4 regions of the Mesorhizobium sp. M0243 genome follow, and region 3 is predicted to be linked to each of the others. Evidence: riboswitches for the same ligand, from Rfam matches in the RefSeq annotation. Region 3 holds a riboswitch; each other region holds the start of a gene.
What was found. A riboswitch is a leader RNA that binds a small molecule or an ion and turns the genes downstream of it on or off. The one in region 3 is predicted to bind cobalamin.

Region 1: it holds a riboswitch for cobalamin, as region 3 does, so the genes downstream of both, NKJ11_RS23725 (aromatic ring-hydroxylating oxygenase subunit alpha) here and bluB (5,6-dimethylbenzimidazole synthase) in region 3, are expected to answer to the same signal.
Region 2: it holds a riboswitch for cobalamin, as region 3 does, so the genes downstream of both, metE (5-methyltetrahydropteroyltriglutamate--homocysteine S-methyltransferase) here and bluB (5,6-dimethylbenzimidazole synthase) in region 3, are expected to answer to the same signal.
Region 4: it holds a riboswitch for cobalamin, as region 3 does, so the genes downstream of both, NKJ11_RS26730 (DUF1636 family protein) here and bluB (5,6-dimethylbenzimidazole synthase) in region 3, are expected to answer to the same signal.

Annotation. Positions count from the first base shown of each region.
Region 1 covers NZ_JAMYSF010000020.1:119,980-124,175, reverse strand. Annotated here, with positions in the region: gene NKJ11_RS23740 (DUF680 domain-containing protein) at 55-291, opposite strand; gene NKJ11_RS23735 (DUF680 domain-containing protein) at 360-560, opposite strand; gene NKJ11_RS23730 (DUF680 domain-containing protein) at 632-829, opposite strand; cobalamin riboswitch at 1,337-1,538, shown strand; gene NKJ11_RS23725 (aromatic ring-hydroxylating oxygenase subunit alpha) at 1,654-2,901, shown strand; gene NKJ11_RS23720 (FAD-binding oxidoreductase) at 2,927-4,027, shown strand; gene NKJ11_RS23715 (PqqD family protein) at 4,157-4,196, shown strand, end outside.
Region 2 covers NZ_JAMYSF010000014.1:68,783-72,978, forward strand. Annotated here, with positions in the region: gene NKJ11_RS19170 (alpha,alpha-trehalose-phosphate synthase (UDP-forming)) at 1-961, shown strand, start outside; cobalamin riboswitch at 1,530-1,731, shown strand; gene metE (5-methyltetrahydropteroyltriglutamate--homocysteine S-methyltransferase) at 1,827-4,178, shown strand.
Region 3 covers NZ_JAMYSF010000002.1:80,647-84,842, forward strand. Annotated here, with positions in the region: gene NKJ11_RS02450 (exodeoxyribonuclease VII small subunit) at 24-275, opposite strand; gene NKJ11_RS02455 (histone deacetylase family protein) at 279-1,205, opposite strand; cobalamin riboswitch at 1,327-1,506, shown strand; partial or broken gene bluB (5,6-dimethylbenzimidazole synthase) at 1,618-2,235, shown strand; gene NKJ11_RS02465 (hypothetical protein) at 2,358-3,341, opposite strand; gene NKJ11_RS02470 (TetR/AcrR family transcriptional regulator) at 3,626-4,196, opposite strand, start outside.
Region 4 covers NZ_JAMYSF010000026.1:67,999-72,194, forward strand. Annotated here, with positions in the region: gene NKJ11_RS26720 (cobaltochelatase subunit CobN) at 1-1,223, opposite strand, end outside; gene cobW (cobalamin biosynthesis protein CobW) at 1,242-2,294, opposite strand; gene NKJ11_RS26730 (DUF1636 family protein) at 2,297-2,725, opposite strand; cobalamin riboswitch at 2,764-2,967, opposite strand; gene NKJ11_RS26735 (hypothetical protein) at 3,013-3,309, opposite strand; gene NKJ11_RS26740 (DUF6348 family protein) at 3,339-4,016, opposite strand; gene NKJ11_RS26745 (winged helix-turn-helix domain-containing protein) at 4,068-4,196, opposite strand, start outside.

The DNA of each region.
Region 1 (4,196 bases), on a different contig from region 3:
AAATTCGGGGGGGGATAGCCCCGCGGCTCTTTTGTTGAAGATCAGCTTCGGCTGTTAACGGCCGAAGAGGTTCCGGTCGCTGCCCTGAGGGGCGGACTTCTCCACGTCGCCCGACGAATTGAGCAGCTTCTCGACGAGGCCACCGCTGTTGCGGACCGAGCTCGTATGCGCGCTGTCAACCGAAGTAACCGCAGGCTGATTGGCGCCGTTGGAGCCAAAGTTGTCGCTGCCGGCGAACGCGCTGCCGGTGATGGCCAGAACGGCGGCGGCAGCAATAAGGATCTTGTTCATTTTAATCTCCTGAATTCTGGATTTCGCCAGGACGGCAGACACAGCTGCCGTCGCTTGCGAATTGGTTATTAGCGACCGAAGAGGTTACGGTCGCTGCCCTGAGCGGGCGTCTGGGCAGTCGATTCCGCGGTCTTGGTGGAAGCCGTGTACGACTGGTCCACCGTGGCGGCAGGCTGGTTGGAGCCGTTCGAACCGTAGTTGTCGCTGCCGGCGAAAGCGCTGCCGGAGATGGCCAGAACGGCGGCGGCAGCAATGAGGATCTTGTTCATCTTAAATACTCCTGAATGTCTGAATTTCGCCAGGGCGGCGGGCGAGCCCGCCGTCGACTGGGAATCGGCTGTTAGTTGTTGCCGAAGAGGTTGCGGTCAGCACCCTGGGCAGGCGCCTGAGCAGCCGGTTCCGACTTCTTGGTCGAAGCGGTGTACGAGCTGTCGACAGCAGTGGCTGCCGCGGCGTTCGAACCGTAGTGGTCGCTACCAGCGAAGGCGCTGCCGGAAATGGCCAGAAGGGCTGCGGCAGTGAGAATGATCTTTTTCATTTTTGTACTCCAGTATCGTCTTTTTCCGTCCGTCTAGCGGCGTGTCTTGGAAATGAAATCGCGTCGTTCGGACAGCCCCGATGTGGGAGGGCAACCCCGCCTTTTCCAATCACGAAGTTGTTCCGTGTGGACCATGAATCCACACCTTGAAATTGTGCCAAGGGAATCTACGGGTATATTTTTCTTCTTTAAATCAGCATGTTAAGTGTAACCGCTGGATGGATCACTGACTGTTTCAGAGGCCCAGCGTTCACACCGTCCTGCACGCACCGTCAACAGAAACGAACCGTTCGGTTCGATTTTAGATCGAGCTAATAGTCACTTTTCGAAACCGTTAACCTTTTTTGACCCCGCCAAGGGGTCCGATTCGGGGATATCGCAGCCGGCAAAATGGTCATCCGGGAGGTGGATTTCAGCCCGCGACGGTCTGCGGGAACGTTCGCATGCCGTGTCGCGCCGCATGGATACGATGTCGTTTTCATGCCGACGGCGCGCCCCCGATCGTGGTTAGATCATACCATCTCAGGTGCCGCTTCGTGACGACGAGGCGGAGAATTGGGAAGCCGGTCAGAATCCGGCGCTGCCCCCGCAACGGTGGTGGAGTTCAAGTCGCAACGGGAGACCACTGGGCAACTGCCTGGGAAGGTGTCGCGATGGTCCGCAAGGACAACTCCAGAGCCCGGAAACCAGCCCGAGATTGTTAGACTCGACTGATCGCGGTGGGCGGTCAAGAGGTGGATAGCGCATGTCTGGCACCTAGCCGGCCTGCGTTTCAATCCTTCCTCCATCACCACCAGTTCAGTCCTTAGAAACGAGGACAGGACATGGATACCCGCAACGACATGCTGAGGCTCTTGAACAGCCGCCGGCAAGGCTTTTCACTGGAGCAGCCCTTCTACACCGATCCAGACTACTTCAAGCTCGACATGGAGTTGATCTGGTATCGCGACTGGCTGTTCATCGGCCATGATTGCGAACTGCCGAAGCCGGGCAGCTACATCACCGTGCAGATCGGCGACTACCCGGTCGTCCTTGTCCGCGACCAGCACGGCAAGATCAACGCCTTCCACAATTCCTGCCGCCATCGCGGCAGCCGCGTGTGCAACGCGGAAAAGGGTACGGCGGCAAAGCTCGTCTGCCCGTATCATCAGTGGACCTATGAGCTGGACGGCCGCCTGCTGTTTGCCCGCCAGATGGCCGACGGTTTCGACAAGAGTGATTTCGGCCTGAAGCCGGTCGCCTGCGAGAGCGTCGGCGGCTACATCTTCATCTGTCTGGCCAAGGAGCCGGCGGATTTCGCGCCGATGCGGGCGATGATCGAACCCTATCTTTTGCCGCACCGGTTGCGTGAAGCAAAGATCGCCTTCGAGAGCACGATCGTCGAGAAGGGCAACTGGAAGCTGGTCTGGGAAAACAACCGCGAGTGCTATCACTGCGCCGCCAATCATCCTGAGCTGTGCAAGACCTTCCCCGAGGCTCCGACCGTGACCGGCGTCAATGGCGCCGACAGCGACCCTGAAATGGTCGCGCACTGGGCCAAATGCGAGGCATCAGGCCTGCCGAGCAAATTCCGCATCGATCCGGCAGGGCAGTACCGCGCCACCCGCGCGCCGCTGCTGCGCGATGCCGTCAGCTACACCATGACGGGAAAACGGGCGGTCCAGAAGAACCTGTCCGACAGCGTTCCAACCGACCGCATCGGCTCCTTGCTGCTTTATCATTATCCGACAACCTGGAACCATATCCTCGGCGACCATGCCGTTACCTTCCGTGTGCTGCCGATCAGTGCCACGGAAACCGCGGTGACGACAAAATGGCTCGTCCACAAGGATGCGGTCGAAGGGGTCGACTACGACCTCGCTGAGCTCACCCATGTCTGGACCGAGACCAACGACCAGGACCGCCGCATCGTCGAGGAAAACGCCTTCGGCATCCTGTCGCCGGCCTACGAACCAGGCCCCTATTCGGAGCTGCATGAGGGCGGCGTGATCCAGTTCGTCGAGTGGTACGCGTCGTTCATCGGACCGCGCCTTGCCGAAGGCGACCGGCCGGCCCTGCGCAGTGTCGCCTAGCCCAGGGGACAAGAGGATGAATGCGATGACGGACCTTGGCCTCTATCGCCATCTCGACCAGATGACGCCCTGGAACGACAGGCTGCAGGTGCTGGAAGTGATCGGCGTCAGTGACGAAGCGCCTGACGTGAAGACCTTCACCTTCCGCTCCGACAACCAGACCTGGTTCCGTTACAAGCCCGGCCAGTTCGTGACGCTGGAACTGCCGACATCGGACGGGCCGCTGATGCGCACCTACACGCTGTCGTCCTCGCCGTCGCGGCCGTTCTCGATCGCGGTGACGGTCAAGGCGCAGGCGGGCAGTACCGGTACGCGCTGGATGTTCGACCATCTGACGCCCGGTTCGCACGTCAAGGCCTATGGGCCGACCGGCGACTTCTCGCTGCACAGCCACCCGGCGGCCAAATATCTGTTCATTTCGGCCGGCTCCGGCGTGACGCCGATGATGTCGATGCTGCGTTGGCTGAATGACTGTGCGCCATGGACAGATGTCGGCTTCGTCAACTGTGCGCGCCGCCCGGAAGAGATCATTTTCCGCAAGGAACTCGAGCTGCTCGGCAGCCGCATGCCCGGCCTGTCGCTCGGCTTCATGATCGAGGAACGGTCGAGCCGCGAGGGCTGGTTCGGCCATATGGGCCGCATCGACGCGATCCGGCTGCCATTGCTGGCGCCCGATTTCCGTGAGCGCGAGATCTTCTGCTGCGGCCCCGATCCCTTCATGCGCGCCGTGCGCGGCATGCTGGAAGCCGCCGGCTTCGACATGGCGAAATACCATCAGGAAAGCTTCGCGGCGCCTGCCGTGGAGGAGATCCCGGCGCCGTTCTCGCCGCCGGCGGAAGACGGCGCCGCTGCTGCTGTCGAGGCCGTGACACCAATCCGGTTCTCGCTTTCCGATGTCGATGCCGAATGCGTCGCCGGCCAGACCGTGCTGCAGACGGCACGCGCCTCTGGGGTGCGGATTCCCGCCGCCTGCGAGTTCGGCCTGTGCGGCACCTGCAAGGTGAGGAAGGTCGCGGGCGACGTCGAGATGAGTCACAATGGCGGCATCCTCGATCACGAAATCGAGGACGGCTTTATCCTCGCCTGTTGCTCGAAGCCGCTTTCGGCGCTTGAAATCGAAGCGTGACCGGCTGCGCTCGCCCGGAGCCTGCGCCATCTTGCCAAAAACCCTGCAAATGGTTAGACGCCTGCAACGGTGGGGTTGACCGTAAGGCCCGAAGATCATCTCCGCGGCCTGCTCGGCGGGGGAGCAAATATGCGACAATCCGGCATCTATGCCATTGCCAGCAAGGATA
Region 2 (4,196 bases), on a different contig from region 3:
TGATCTGCTCGGTTTCCAGACCGACCGTGATGTGAGCAATTTCCTCGCCTGTGTCCAATCTCATTTGGGGCTGGAGAGCAAGAACGGGGTCGTTTTCTCGGACCATGGCCAGACGCAATGCCAAAATTTTCCTATAGGTATCGATCCGAAGCAATTCGAACAGTGTGCCGCAGATTCGCTTGAGGCGCAGAAAGCCTACATTTCGCAGTTGAAACTTGGCGGAGCAAAGCTAGTTATCGGCGTCGATCGGCTCGACTACACCAAGGGCATCGACAATCGGATTAAAGCTTTCGATCTGCTGGCAGTCGAGCCGCAACGTGTCTCGCTCTTGCAAATCGCAACTCCCTCACGTGGCGACATCCAAGCGTACAGCGAATATCGGCGCGACGTCGAAAGACTCGTCAATCAAGTCAACAACCGGCATGGCACGGACGAGTGGATGCCGATTATCTATGAGAACAGGTCGTTCACCCAAGCTGAGATAGCGGGTCTTTACAGAGCCGCGCGTGTTTGCGTTGTGACGCCGTTGCGCGATGGCATGAATCTTGTGGCGAAAGAATACATTGCTGCACAAGATCCGAGCGACCCTGGCGTTCTGGTGTTATCGAAGTTTGCCGGCGCGGCCGAAGACTTCGGCGAGGACGCCCTGCTGGTAAATCCGAGGCTCTCCGACGAGATAGCTACCGCGATCTCAAGAGCGGCCAGCATGCCGCGCGAAGAACGCATCCAACGCTGGCGGAGGATGATGGACAAACTTGAAGCGTATACGATCCACCATTGGTCAGCGGACTTCGTTCGGCAACTGGACAGCAGCCGGGTTACGGTCCCTGCGGATCACTTCCACTATGTTGGCTTGGGCTGGATCAGCGAGGCCCAAATGCCTTCGTATCGGACCGAGCCAGAATTGCACACCGCGCTGACGCGTGCACTGGATAAAAACTGGGTCCTGCCGATCGTATGATGCAGAATATGAAGCACGCGAGCTTTGCCTGCATTTGCGCATCCCTCAATGCCGAGCGCTTGGAGAGAGAGATACTTATCCTGACCGCCTGAATGCGGCTTAAGCGGCTTATCGGGACCACAGTCGGGCTTTGCATCAGACCCTTGAGCCAGGCTCCGTCAGTGTGGTCTCTTGCCGCCGAGCGGAGTCATCACGATTGCCTAGTCACCCGTGATGACGACTGGCGTGCCAATTCCCCTCGGACCACGGTTTGGCGCTCACTCCGAGAAAACCGCTTCTACCACGCACGCACGGCTTGCGGCCGCATCGTTAAACATCGCCACCAATGCGATCTTCTGCATTCTAATGACGTTGTCACGCGCTTGAAGTCTTGTCCGAAATCCTTCATCGGCGACCTGCGAGGGATGTCGCAGCCCGACAGGGATCCATTAGTTGGACAATGGTGGCAGCGGAGCAGCGCCGCCAATGGGCGACTGAATATTTCACAATGTTAGACAAGCGTAAAAGCGAAATCACATAACGACATAAACATTTCGTTATGCGTCATTGACAAAAGAGCGGACTGCTGTGATTGTCTGCGTGTCGTGGTTCTCGCGTGCGGCGCTGCCGCAGCGGAGCTAAGAGGGAAGCCGGTACAATGCCGGCGCTGCCCCCGCAACTGTTAGCGGCGAGCCAACCCCACTCATGTCACTGAGGCGAATACCCTCAGGAAGACGGGTAGAGGCTATGACCCCGCGAGCCAGGAGACCTGCCACGGCGAATTACGTCCACGGGCGGGGTGTCTCGGTGGCCGCTGCAAGCCGGCGTTCGTGCCGGCCTGCTAGCGCCTTCCTTGTCATCGGCGCCCCAACCATCGGGGTATGACATGACTGACTCTCAGGAAATTCCTGTAGCAACGCTCGGCGTGCCGCGCTTCGGTCGTCGGCGAGAACTGAAATTCGCGCTTGAAAGCTACTGGTCCGGAACATCGTCCGCTGGCGACCTTCTCACGACGTCGAAGGCGCTCCGTGCCGCTAGCTGGGAAGAGCAGCGCGATCGCGGCGTGTCGAAAATCCCGTCGAACGACTTCTCGCTTTACGACCATGTGCTCGACACCGCAGCCATGGTTGGGGCCGTTCCCTCCCGTTACGGCTGGAATAGCGGCGAGGTCCCACTTGACATCTACTTCGCAATGGCGCGCGGCAACCAGGGTCAGACGGAGGATTGTGGACACGCTGGTCACCAGGAGGAGGCTCATGGACCTGGTGTAACCGCGATGGAAATGACCAAGTGGTTTGACACCAACTACCACTACATTGTGCCGGAACTCGATGATGATCAGACGTTCGCCCTCTCGTCATCGAAGCCGGTCGATTACTTCCTCGAGGCTAAAGCTCTCGGCATTCACACACGCCCAGTCATCCTTGGACCCATCACCTTCCTCAAGCTGGCGAAATCGCCTGCCGAGGGGTTCGGTCCCATCGCGCTCCTACCGCGGCTGCTGCCCGTTTACGAGCAAGTCCTGCAGAAGCTGAAGCTGTCGGGAGCCGACTGGGTGCAGATCGATGAGCCAGCGCTTGTCCTCGATCTGAACCCGAACGAACGAGCTGCGTTCGAATTCGCCTATGGCCAGCTGTCGAAAGCCGCGCCCGAGCTGAAGATCATGCTGGCTACGTATTTCGGGTCGCTGGGAGACAATCTCGAAACCGCGGTTTCTCTGCCCTTGGCCGGGCTGCATATTGATCTCGTGCGCGCTCCCGAGCAGCTGGAAACGGTGGGTCGGCTCGCTCCGAAGGATCTGGTGCTCTCGCTTGGCTTGATCGATGGCCGCAACGTCTGGCGTGCGAACCTGCCCGCCATTCTCGACCGCATCAAACCGATCGTCGCCGGCTGGCCCTTGGACCGCGTCGAGATCGCGCCTTCTTGCTCGATGCTGCATGTGCCGATCGACCTGCGCATGGAGACGGAACTCGACGCCGACATCAGGTCGTGGCTCGCCTTCGCGGCCCAGAAGACCGACGAGCTGGTCTTGCTGGCCCGGGCCCTGTCCCAAGGCAGGGATGCGGTGGCAGGCGCGTTGAAAGCGTCTGCCGAGGCTGCCGCCACGCGCGTGACATCCACGAGGATCCATGACCCGCTTGTTCAGGGGCGGATCGCTAGCATTGAGGACAGCGCGAAGCGACGAGAGAGCGCTTTTGGCGAGCGCTCCAGAGTCCAAGCCGGCTCACTCGGGCTGCCGCCGTTCCCGACGACGACCATCGGGTCCTTCCCGCAGACGCCGCAGGTACGCAAGGCGCGGGCCGCTCATGCGAAGGGCCAGCTGAGCTATGTCGACTATGAGACGTTCCTGAAGAAGGAGATCGAGGCTGCAATTCGCTGGCAGGAAGAGATCGGGCTGGACGTGCTGGTGCACGGTGAGTTCGAGCGAAACGACATGGTACAGCATTTCGGCGAGCAGTTGTCCGGCTTCGCGCTCACCCAGCATGCCTGGGTACAAAGCTATGGGTCGCGCTACGTGCGTCCCCCCATCATTTTCGGCGACGTATCGAGGCGCAATCCGATGACAGTGCGCTGGTGGCAATTCGCCCAGTCGCTTACGGAAAAGCCCGTGAAGGGAATGCTCACAGGCCCAGTCACCATTCTCAACTGGTCTTTTGTTCGCGACGACGTACCCCGCTCCGAAGCCTGCCGCCAGATCGCGCTCGCCATCCGCGACGAAGTGACGGATCTCGAAAGGTCCGGCGCAAGGATGGTCCAGATCGATGAGGCCGCCTTTCGCGAAGGATTGCCACTGCGCCAATCTGACTGGAAAGTCTATCTCGACTGGGCTGTCGAATGCTTCCGGATCGCTTCAACGGGTGTAAAGGACGCGACTCAAATTCATACCCACATGTGCTATTCGGAGTTCAACGAGATCATTCACGCGATCGCTGAAATGGATGCGGATGTCATTTCGATTGAGACGTCGCGCTCGAAGATGGAACTGTTGGACGCCTTCACGGGCTCCAAATATCCGAACGAAATCGGTCCCGGCGTTTATGATATTCACTCACCACGCGTCCCGGAAGCCGGCGAGATCTCGGACTTAGTCATGCTTGCCCGCGAGCGACTGTCCGACGGCCAACTGTGGATAAACCCGGACTGTGGCCTCAAAACACGCAAATGGGAGGAGGTCCGCCCTGCCCTCATGAACATGGTCGCTGCAGCACGCGCGCTCCGGCAGAAAGTGCAGGCGTGAGGCTTCTCTTCCTCACCG
Region 3 (4,196 bases):
GAGGCCATCGTTCGGACCGAGCCTCAATCCGCGTCGAGTGGCTCCGTTCCAACCGGCTTGCCGTCGCGCGACAGCCTGATCTTCTCGACCTTGTCCTCGGCGGCCTTCAGCAGCCGGTCGCAATGCGCCTTCAGCGCCTCACCACGCTCATAGATCTTGATCGACTGGTCGAGCGGCACGTCGCCACGCTCCAGATCATCGACGATCTTCTCCAGCGCATCGAGTGCCTGCTCGAAGCTCATCGCCTTGACGTCTTCGTTGGTCTCATCGGCCATCATTCATCCTTTCATCAGTCGCCCGACATGGGCGGCGACCGAAAATGCCAATCCCTGCAGATCGTAGCCGCCCTCGAGCAGGCTGACGAGCCGGTTGCCGCTGTGGCGTGCCGCGCGCTGCATCAGCTGGCCGGTCGCCCAGTCGAAATCATCCTCGGTCAGATTGATCTCGGCCAGCGGATCGCGGTGGTGCGCGTCGAACCCCGCCGAAATGATGATCAGGTCGGGCGCGAAATTGTCGAGCGCGGGCAGGACGCGCGACAGGAAGGCATCGCGAAACACTTCGCTGCCGGTCTGCGGCGCCAGCGGTGCGTTGACGATGTTGCCGGCGCCCGTTTCGGTCTTCGCTCCGGTGCCGGGATAAAGCGGCATCTGGTGTGTCGAGCAATAGAGCACCGACGGATCGTCCCAGAAAATATCCTGCGTGCCATTGCCGTGATGCACGTCCCAGTCGACGACGGCAACGCGCTCGACACCGTGTTTCTTCTGCGCATAACGCGCCGCGATCGCCGCCGTGTTGAACAGGCAAAAGCCCATCGCCGTGGTCTTTTCGGCATGATGGCCGGGCGGCCGGGCGGCGACGAAGACGTTGTCGGCGCGGCCCGAAAAGACATCATCGACGGCGGCGTTGGCGGCGCCGATCGCGGTGATCGCCGCTTGCCAGCTCTTCGGGCTGGCAGTGGTGTCGGCATCGATGCGGGCAATCCCCTCGTCGGGGATGGCGGCGCGCACGCGGGCGACGAAATCGGCGGGATGCGCGTAGAGGATGGTGGCCTCGTCGCCTTCCGGCGCCTGAATACGATCGAGCCCGGCAAAGGCTTCGTCGTCGAGCACGCGCTCGATGGCGCGTAAGCGGTCGGGCCGCTCGGGATGTCCGGGCGGCGTGAGATGCTCGAGGAAGATCGGATGGGTGTAGAGACGGGTGGTCATCGTCCTAATCTAGTGACCCGGATCGACAAAGGCCATGCACGGGCGGCCGATGACTGGGGAAAATCGCGACTGCGTCCATTCGCGTCGCCGCAGGCATTGGCCCCGCGGGCGCTTCGGCGTAAGGTCCCTGGTACTGCCTGGTGCCCGCCGCAAGCGGGAGAATCGGGAACACGGTTGAATTCCGTGGCGTGCCCAACGCTGTGAGGGGGACCGCGCCGGTAAATGCCACTGTCGATGACGGGAAGGCACCGGACGCGGGTTGATCCCGAGCCAGAAGACCGGCCTGGCAGGCATTGTCATCCGCGTGGTCAGGCGGATGGCATCAGAGCGACGTGCGTCTACTTGGACGCACAAAGTACGCTCTGTCAGTTTTGAATCTGCAATCGCAAGGGGACAAGCGATGCCGGAACACATGACCGCTGCCATTGACGATGGATTTGACCAGAATGCGCGCGATGCGGTCTACCGCGCCATGTTCACGCGGCGTGACGTGCGCAGCCATTTCCTGCCCACCGCGATCGATGACGACGTGCTGGCACGGCTGCTGCTTGCCGCCCATCACGCGCCATCGGTCGGCTTCATGCAGCCATGGAATTTCATTGTCATTCGCGATGTCAAACGACGGGCGGAGGTGCGCGACCTGTTCCTGGCCGCGCGAGAACAGGAACTGCCGGCGATCGAGGCGGAAAAACAGGCGCTGTACCGCAAGCTCAAGCTGGAAGGCATCTGCGAGAGCGCGCTCAACATCTGCATCACCTGCGACCGGCAGCGCTCGAAGGGTTCGCCGCTGGGACGCTGGCACAATCCGGAGATGGATCTCTACAGCACCGTCTGCGCGGTGCAGAATTTCTGGCTGGCCGCGCGTGCCGAGGGCGTTGGCGTCGGCTGGGTGAGCATCATCGAGGCTGAGGCGCTGAAGCGGCTGTTGGCCATTCCGGATCACGTAACGCCGGTCGCCTATCTCTGCGTCGGCCGTGTTTCCGAGTTCGCTCCCAAACCGGACCTTGAAACGCATGGCTGGGGACGGCGGCTGCCGCTGCCGGAGCTGATCATGAGCGAGACCTTTTCCGGGCAAGGCGAGACACAGCTCAAATCCACCGTGGCGCGCCTCAACACCGTTCCTGCCTCACCAGACACCATCCGCCCAGCCGATCAGGGTGTGGCGCCGGCCGTAGCCCAGCGCGAACCGCCGAAGGAGGCCAGCGCCTTGTCCTTGAGCTCCCTGAACTTCGACGATGCCTCGGCCAGCCGGGCGTCCCAGGCCGGATCGGGCACCTGGCCCGCGATGGTCTTGAAATAGACCTGCATCAGGCAGGCGATGGCGAAAGGCTCGATGAACGCCGCCTTGAATGCCCAGGCGAAGACGATGGCGAGCACAAAAGCCCAGCCGGCGAGCTGGCCAGGCATCAGGAACAGAATCGCACCGGCAGGTGCCAGCATCATCAGAAAGATGATGAACGACATGCCCCACATGATGACCGCCAGCCAGACGGCGTTCTTGACCATGACCTTGCCGTTCTGAGTATAGAGCACTACGCCTTGGCGCGCCGTCTCGAAGGGCGGGGCTGAATTGATGCGGATGTTGTAGCCGAGGATGATCTCGTCGACATAGGTCAGCGACAGGCGGATCACCGTGTTGATGAAGGAGACCAGGCCGCTCAGGCCTGGTATCGGCAGGAAGGCGGCGATACCGCCGAGCAGGCCGGTGATGGCATGGATGGCACCCTTGACGAGTCGGTCGACGACGAAAAGGATGTTGGCTTCGGCAAAACGCTGGGTGACGACATCCCTGGCGTAGGCGATCTGGTCCTGACCGCCGGGAATGTCGCGGCCGTCGATCAGATGAACCATGACGGCGATGTGGCCGGCCTTGACGACATAGAGGATGTATTCGCGGATCCAGTAGACGGCGATCGAGACGACGCCGAAACCGACCACGCCGCCCCACAGGGCAAACGACAGCGGCCCGTCGGGATCGGTGGAGATATGGCCAACGCCATAGCCGACGGAGGCGCCGGTGCCGGTTGCCATAATATAGGCCAGCGTGATGCCGAAATAGACGATCATGCGAAAGACGATGAACGGCCAGGTCCGCATCATGATGGACACCGACCGGCCGATCTCGAAATCCCACATGTGTCCCGAATCTCCGCCTCAGAGATGGTGGAAGAGGATGGACTCAACCCGGCGATTGTCAATTGCGGCCCTGACGCCAAAGGGCGACGAATTCGGGGTAACGGGTTGGTTCGGAGCCCGCCAGCGCGTTGGCTGACGGGGCATCAAACGAAAAACCCGCCTGTGCGGCCGGTCACTGGCGCAAATCAGCACCATGGACGAATATATACCTTAGCTGAGGGCATGGTGTCAAGAAAAAATTCCTATCGTGAACAGCTGCCGGCACGAAAGCTCCGGTGAGAACTTCAATTCGACTGCGGATCCGGCTTCTTCAGCAGGCCTTCAAGCAGTTGCTTGAACGCCGTCACCACCTTCTTCGACGTCGTTTCGGGGTCGTTCGAATTGGCGATCCGTTGCGCTGCCTGGCTGCTCGCTCCGATGATCAGTCGCGAGGCGGTCTCGGGGTCGAGGCTGGAGACAACGACCCCCTCCTCCTGCAGCGCGGTCAGATGGTCGGTCATTGAAGCGATGCACGCACTGGCATTCGGCCATTGCGCTGGATCCCCCAGCACGGCCGGGCCATCGCGGAACATGATGCGCTGGATTTCCGGCTCCAGCGCCATCTCGATATAGGTCGAGCACTCGTCGACGAAATGTTGCCAGCGGGTCGGTGCTCTCGACGCGACCTCATTGATGCGCGCCGCCATCTCGCCGTCAATCTGGGCTATGACCGCCTGCAACAGCCCCTTCTTGTCGCCGAAATGATGATAGAGCGCACCGCGCGTCAGCCCGGCCGAAGCGGTGAAATCATCCATCGAGGCTTCCGCATAGCCTGTTGTGCCGAAGGCATGACGGGCCGCCGCAATAAGCTTTGCG
Region 4 (4,196 bases), on a different contig from region 3:
TGGCCAAGTGCTGGATCGATCTCGCTCTCGCCCTTAAAGGAAATGGCGCCGGCCAGGATGCGGCCGTCGAGTTCGGGCAGCACGACATGCATGGCGAGGTCGGCGGGCGCCAGGCCGCGCTGGTTGGTCTCCCAGACGTCGCGGCGGGTGGTGGCGACGATGACCTGGAAGACGGGCACGCCGGCGCGGTCGAACAGGGTCTCATTGCCGGGTTCGGCGCCGGACGCGAAAGCGGTCGCGGTGATGATGGCGGCGGGTTTCAGCGAGGCGAGTGCTGTTTCCACGAAGGCCAGGGATGCGGGGTCCTTGAGGCTGGAGACGAAGATTGGGACCGGATTGATGCCGCGCTGGCGGAGCGCTTCGAAAAGCGCATCGATGGGCGCGACATCGGCGGCCAATAGCATCGAGCGATAGAACAGGATGGGGATGATAGGAGCGTTGACGTTGTCAGCGTCGAGTTCCTTCACACCCCCCTCTGTCCTGCCGGACATCTCCCCCGCAAGGGGGGAGATTGCGCTGTCATTGGAGATTTCGCCAATTGTCGAGGTTGCGGACGCGTCAGCTTCTAATGAAACGGGAAAAGAGCCGGCTTTGATGCAGTCCGATCTCCCCCCTTGCGGGGGAGATGTCCGGCAGGACAGAGGGGGGTGTGAAGGATCACCAACGACCCCAAGTCCTGGCTCATAAAACCCGGCTTTCGGCACTGGAACCGGCTCTGCTACGTCCGCATCCGATCCAGCCAGCCCCGCCAATCTCCGCACCAGCGCGCTCATATTCGCCGGGCCGCCCTCGCGGAAATAGTCGAGCAGGCCATCGAGCTCCTCGCGCGGCAGCGTCGAGGCTTCGATCAGGCGCAGATCCTCGTCGCGGCATTCGCCGGGCAGCAGCGCCAGCTTTATGCCGTGTGCGCGAGCGGTCGAGGCAAGCTGGTCGCAGCCGTAGCGCCACCAGTCGTAGCCGCCGAGGATGCGCACGAGGATGACCTTGGCGTGGCGGGCGACGCTGTCGACCCAGAGGTCGACGGACATGGGATGGCGCAGGTCACGCAGGGCAGCCAGCCGCATCGAGGGCAGGCGGCCGGCATCGGCCTTCCAGGCTGCCGCCAGTCCGGCGAGGTCGCTGTCGGTGAAGGACAGGGCCACGATATCCGCCGGCGTCTGCCGCAGATCGACCGGCTCGGCGAGGTCGTCGAGCGAGGCGGATGTCGTGGTGAGGATGTGCATCGCAACCCGTGTCCGAGATCAGCCGGCGAGTATACGCTCGATCGCCGGGCGGTTCAGCCCCTTCAGGCCGATGACGACGAGACGCGAGCGGCGGTCGTCCTGCGCGGTCCAGGCGCGGTCATAGTAATGATTGACGCGCGGCCCGACGGCCTGCAGCAAGAGCCGCATCGGCTTGCCACCGACCTCGACGAAGCCTTTTACACGCAGCACGTTTTCTTCTTCGGCGACTGTGGCGACACGCTTTGCCAGTTCATCGGGATTGGCGATCGAGGCAATGTCGACAATGAACGTGTCGAAGTCGTCATGCTCATGGTCGAATGCGCCGTCATGGTGGGACTTGCGGTTTTCGATGTCGTCCTCGACGGCGAGACCGAGCCCGAGCAGCACGGAGGGATCGACCTTGCCATGCGACGTCGGCACGATCTTCACGGCGCGGGCGGAGTGTTCGCCAATGATGGCGTTGGCGCGGGCGGTGCCGGCGGCGTCCATCAGGTCGCTTTTCGACAGGATGATCAGGTCGGCGCAGGCGATCTGATCCTCGAACACTTCTTCCACCGGATCGTCATGGTCGAGCGTCTCGTCCCCGGCGCGCTGCGCCTGCAAAGCATCCATGTCGTTGGCGACGCGGCCTTCGGCCAATGCCGGCCCGTCGACCACGGCGATGACGCCGTCGACTGTGACGCGGCTCTTTACGCTCGGCCATTGAAACGCCTGGACCAGCGGCTTGGGCAGCGCCAGGCCCGAAGTCTCGATCAGGATGTGGTCGACCCTCGGCGTCAGCGCGAGGATCTTGTCGAGCGCCGGGACGAAATCGTCGGCGACGGTGCAGCAGATGCAGCCATTGGCCAGTTCGACGATGTTTTCCTCCGGGCAGGTGTCTATGCCGCAGCCCTTGAGGATCTCGCCATCGATGCCGATGTCGCCGAATTCGTTGACAATGATGGCAATGCGCTTGCCGCCGGCGTTTTCCAGGAGATGGCGGACCAGCGTCGTCTTGCCGGCGCCGAGGAAGCCGGTGACGACGGTGCAGGGAACGCGGGAGAGGTTCGCAGGCGAATCTGGGGCAGTCATGGTCAATCCTTCAGCAGGTCTAAGGGAGGGATGCGGGCAACGAGGCCACGCTTCAGGCTATCGGGGCGGCCGCGCCATGGAATCAGGCCGTCCTTCGAGGTGGCGAAGAGCTTGGCGCCTGTCACGAGGTCGGCGCCGCTGGTCGTGGTCAGGTCGCCGAAGACATAGCTCCAGCACCCGTCGCGCAGGATGGCGGCGCTGAGGCGGCGCTTGCAATTGCCGAGGCATTCGACGCTGCGGATGCGGATGTCGTCGCCGGATGCGGCGCGGCGCGTGTCGTCCGCCAGCAATTCGCCGGCGCGGGGATGAGCGTCGGCGCCGGTCTCATCGCGGCAGGAGGCGCAGACGATGATGGTGACGCCGGCCAAGGCATCATCATGGCCGGACGAAATATCCGCTGTGCCAGCCGAAAAACTGCTGTCGTGGTCCAAGATCGGGCTCCTTGCCCGGAAACCCGCCGGGCGATCGGATTCTAAAGTCGCAGACGGCAGGTCTCCTGGCTCGCGGGTCATCGCCTTGGTAGCCGCCTTCCCGGGAACTCCCCAGTGGCTTTCGGCCTTGGCTCTTCGCTTACAGTTGCGGGGACAGCCGCGGATTTGGGATTTTGCCCCGCACCGCATTCCCTCTTAGCTCTTGCCGTTGCGGGCAAGAGACCATCTGAACCGGATTTAGGCTTTTGCGGGCAGCGGTGTCAACGCAACGCAGGGGCAATCTGAAATCAGGGGCGGGGACGCTTCACTACCACTGACCGCTCTTCGCGAATGCCATCTTCGTTGTTGGGATCAGGAAAAGCTGTAACGAAAGCCGTCAGAAGGATATCTCCATCTTGCCGGTCCAGCCATCCGGCGCTGTCACCCACATCGAAGTAAATGCCATCAACTTTGAAGCCAAATGTGTCTCCAGCAGGTCTAGGGTAGCGTTTTCGGATTGCCTGCGCATGTACGTCCCATGAAAAGGACGAAATCCTATCGAGGCACTCCTGCACCTCTTGGGTCAGCCTGGCTTTGATATCCATTGTTTATCCGCTAGCCTGTGTACGTTGGCTCAATTGTTATCTCCCGGCAACGCAAGGATGACCTGACGCAGCGCCTGGTACCCGTCGCCGTGGTGCCAGTCCTGATCAACGAGGAGCTCTTGACCTTCCGGCCAAGTTTCGTTGTCCAGGAGAATTTCGTTGCCGACCAGTGCTCCGCCATAGCTCGCCAGGAATATCCGGATGAAATGACTGCCAGGGCGAACCTTAGCCGTGAACAGTTTTTCCAAGCGGGCATAAAACGCTGGATATGTCCGGTTGAGAGTGCATTCCACTGCAGCCTGTGTGATCACAGGTCCACCGTAGATCTTCCAGCCAGCATCATTCCGTTGCCAGAATGCAATCTGGGCTTGCATGTTCTCGCAAACATGCTCCGCAAGGCCCTCGATCAGCACATGAAATACACCGATCAGGAATTTTCCGAATGCTTGGAAAATCGCCTGTTCACGCGTGTCGCCCAGTCCAACAAAAGATTCGATGACCGGCTGAGTGCCTAGCAACGGTGAGAAGACGTAGATTTCGAGAACAAGCCTGCGACCCGAGCCTGACGGCTCCTTGTCGAAAACTTGGGCTTCAAAGCGCAGGTCTTCCAGTCCAATCCAGACATCGTTCTGTCCACGGATGGCGCTGATCCCATGCGCAATCAACGCTTCGTGGATCAGGTCGAGAACCTCTTGCGATGCCATCATTGAACCTAGGCCGACAAAACTCCCTCAAACGGCTGCAGCCGACGGCTGATGTCAAGAGCGCCCGTCGCTGATCACGCTCAGCAGCGCCGGACCCAAATCCCCGGCAGGCGTCACTTCGATGCGTTCGAGTCCGAGCCAGCCCTGCATCTGCTTCAATTCCTCGAACAGCTCTGCAGCGGT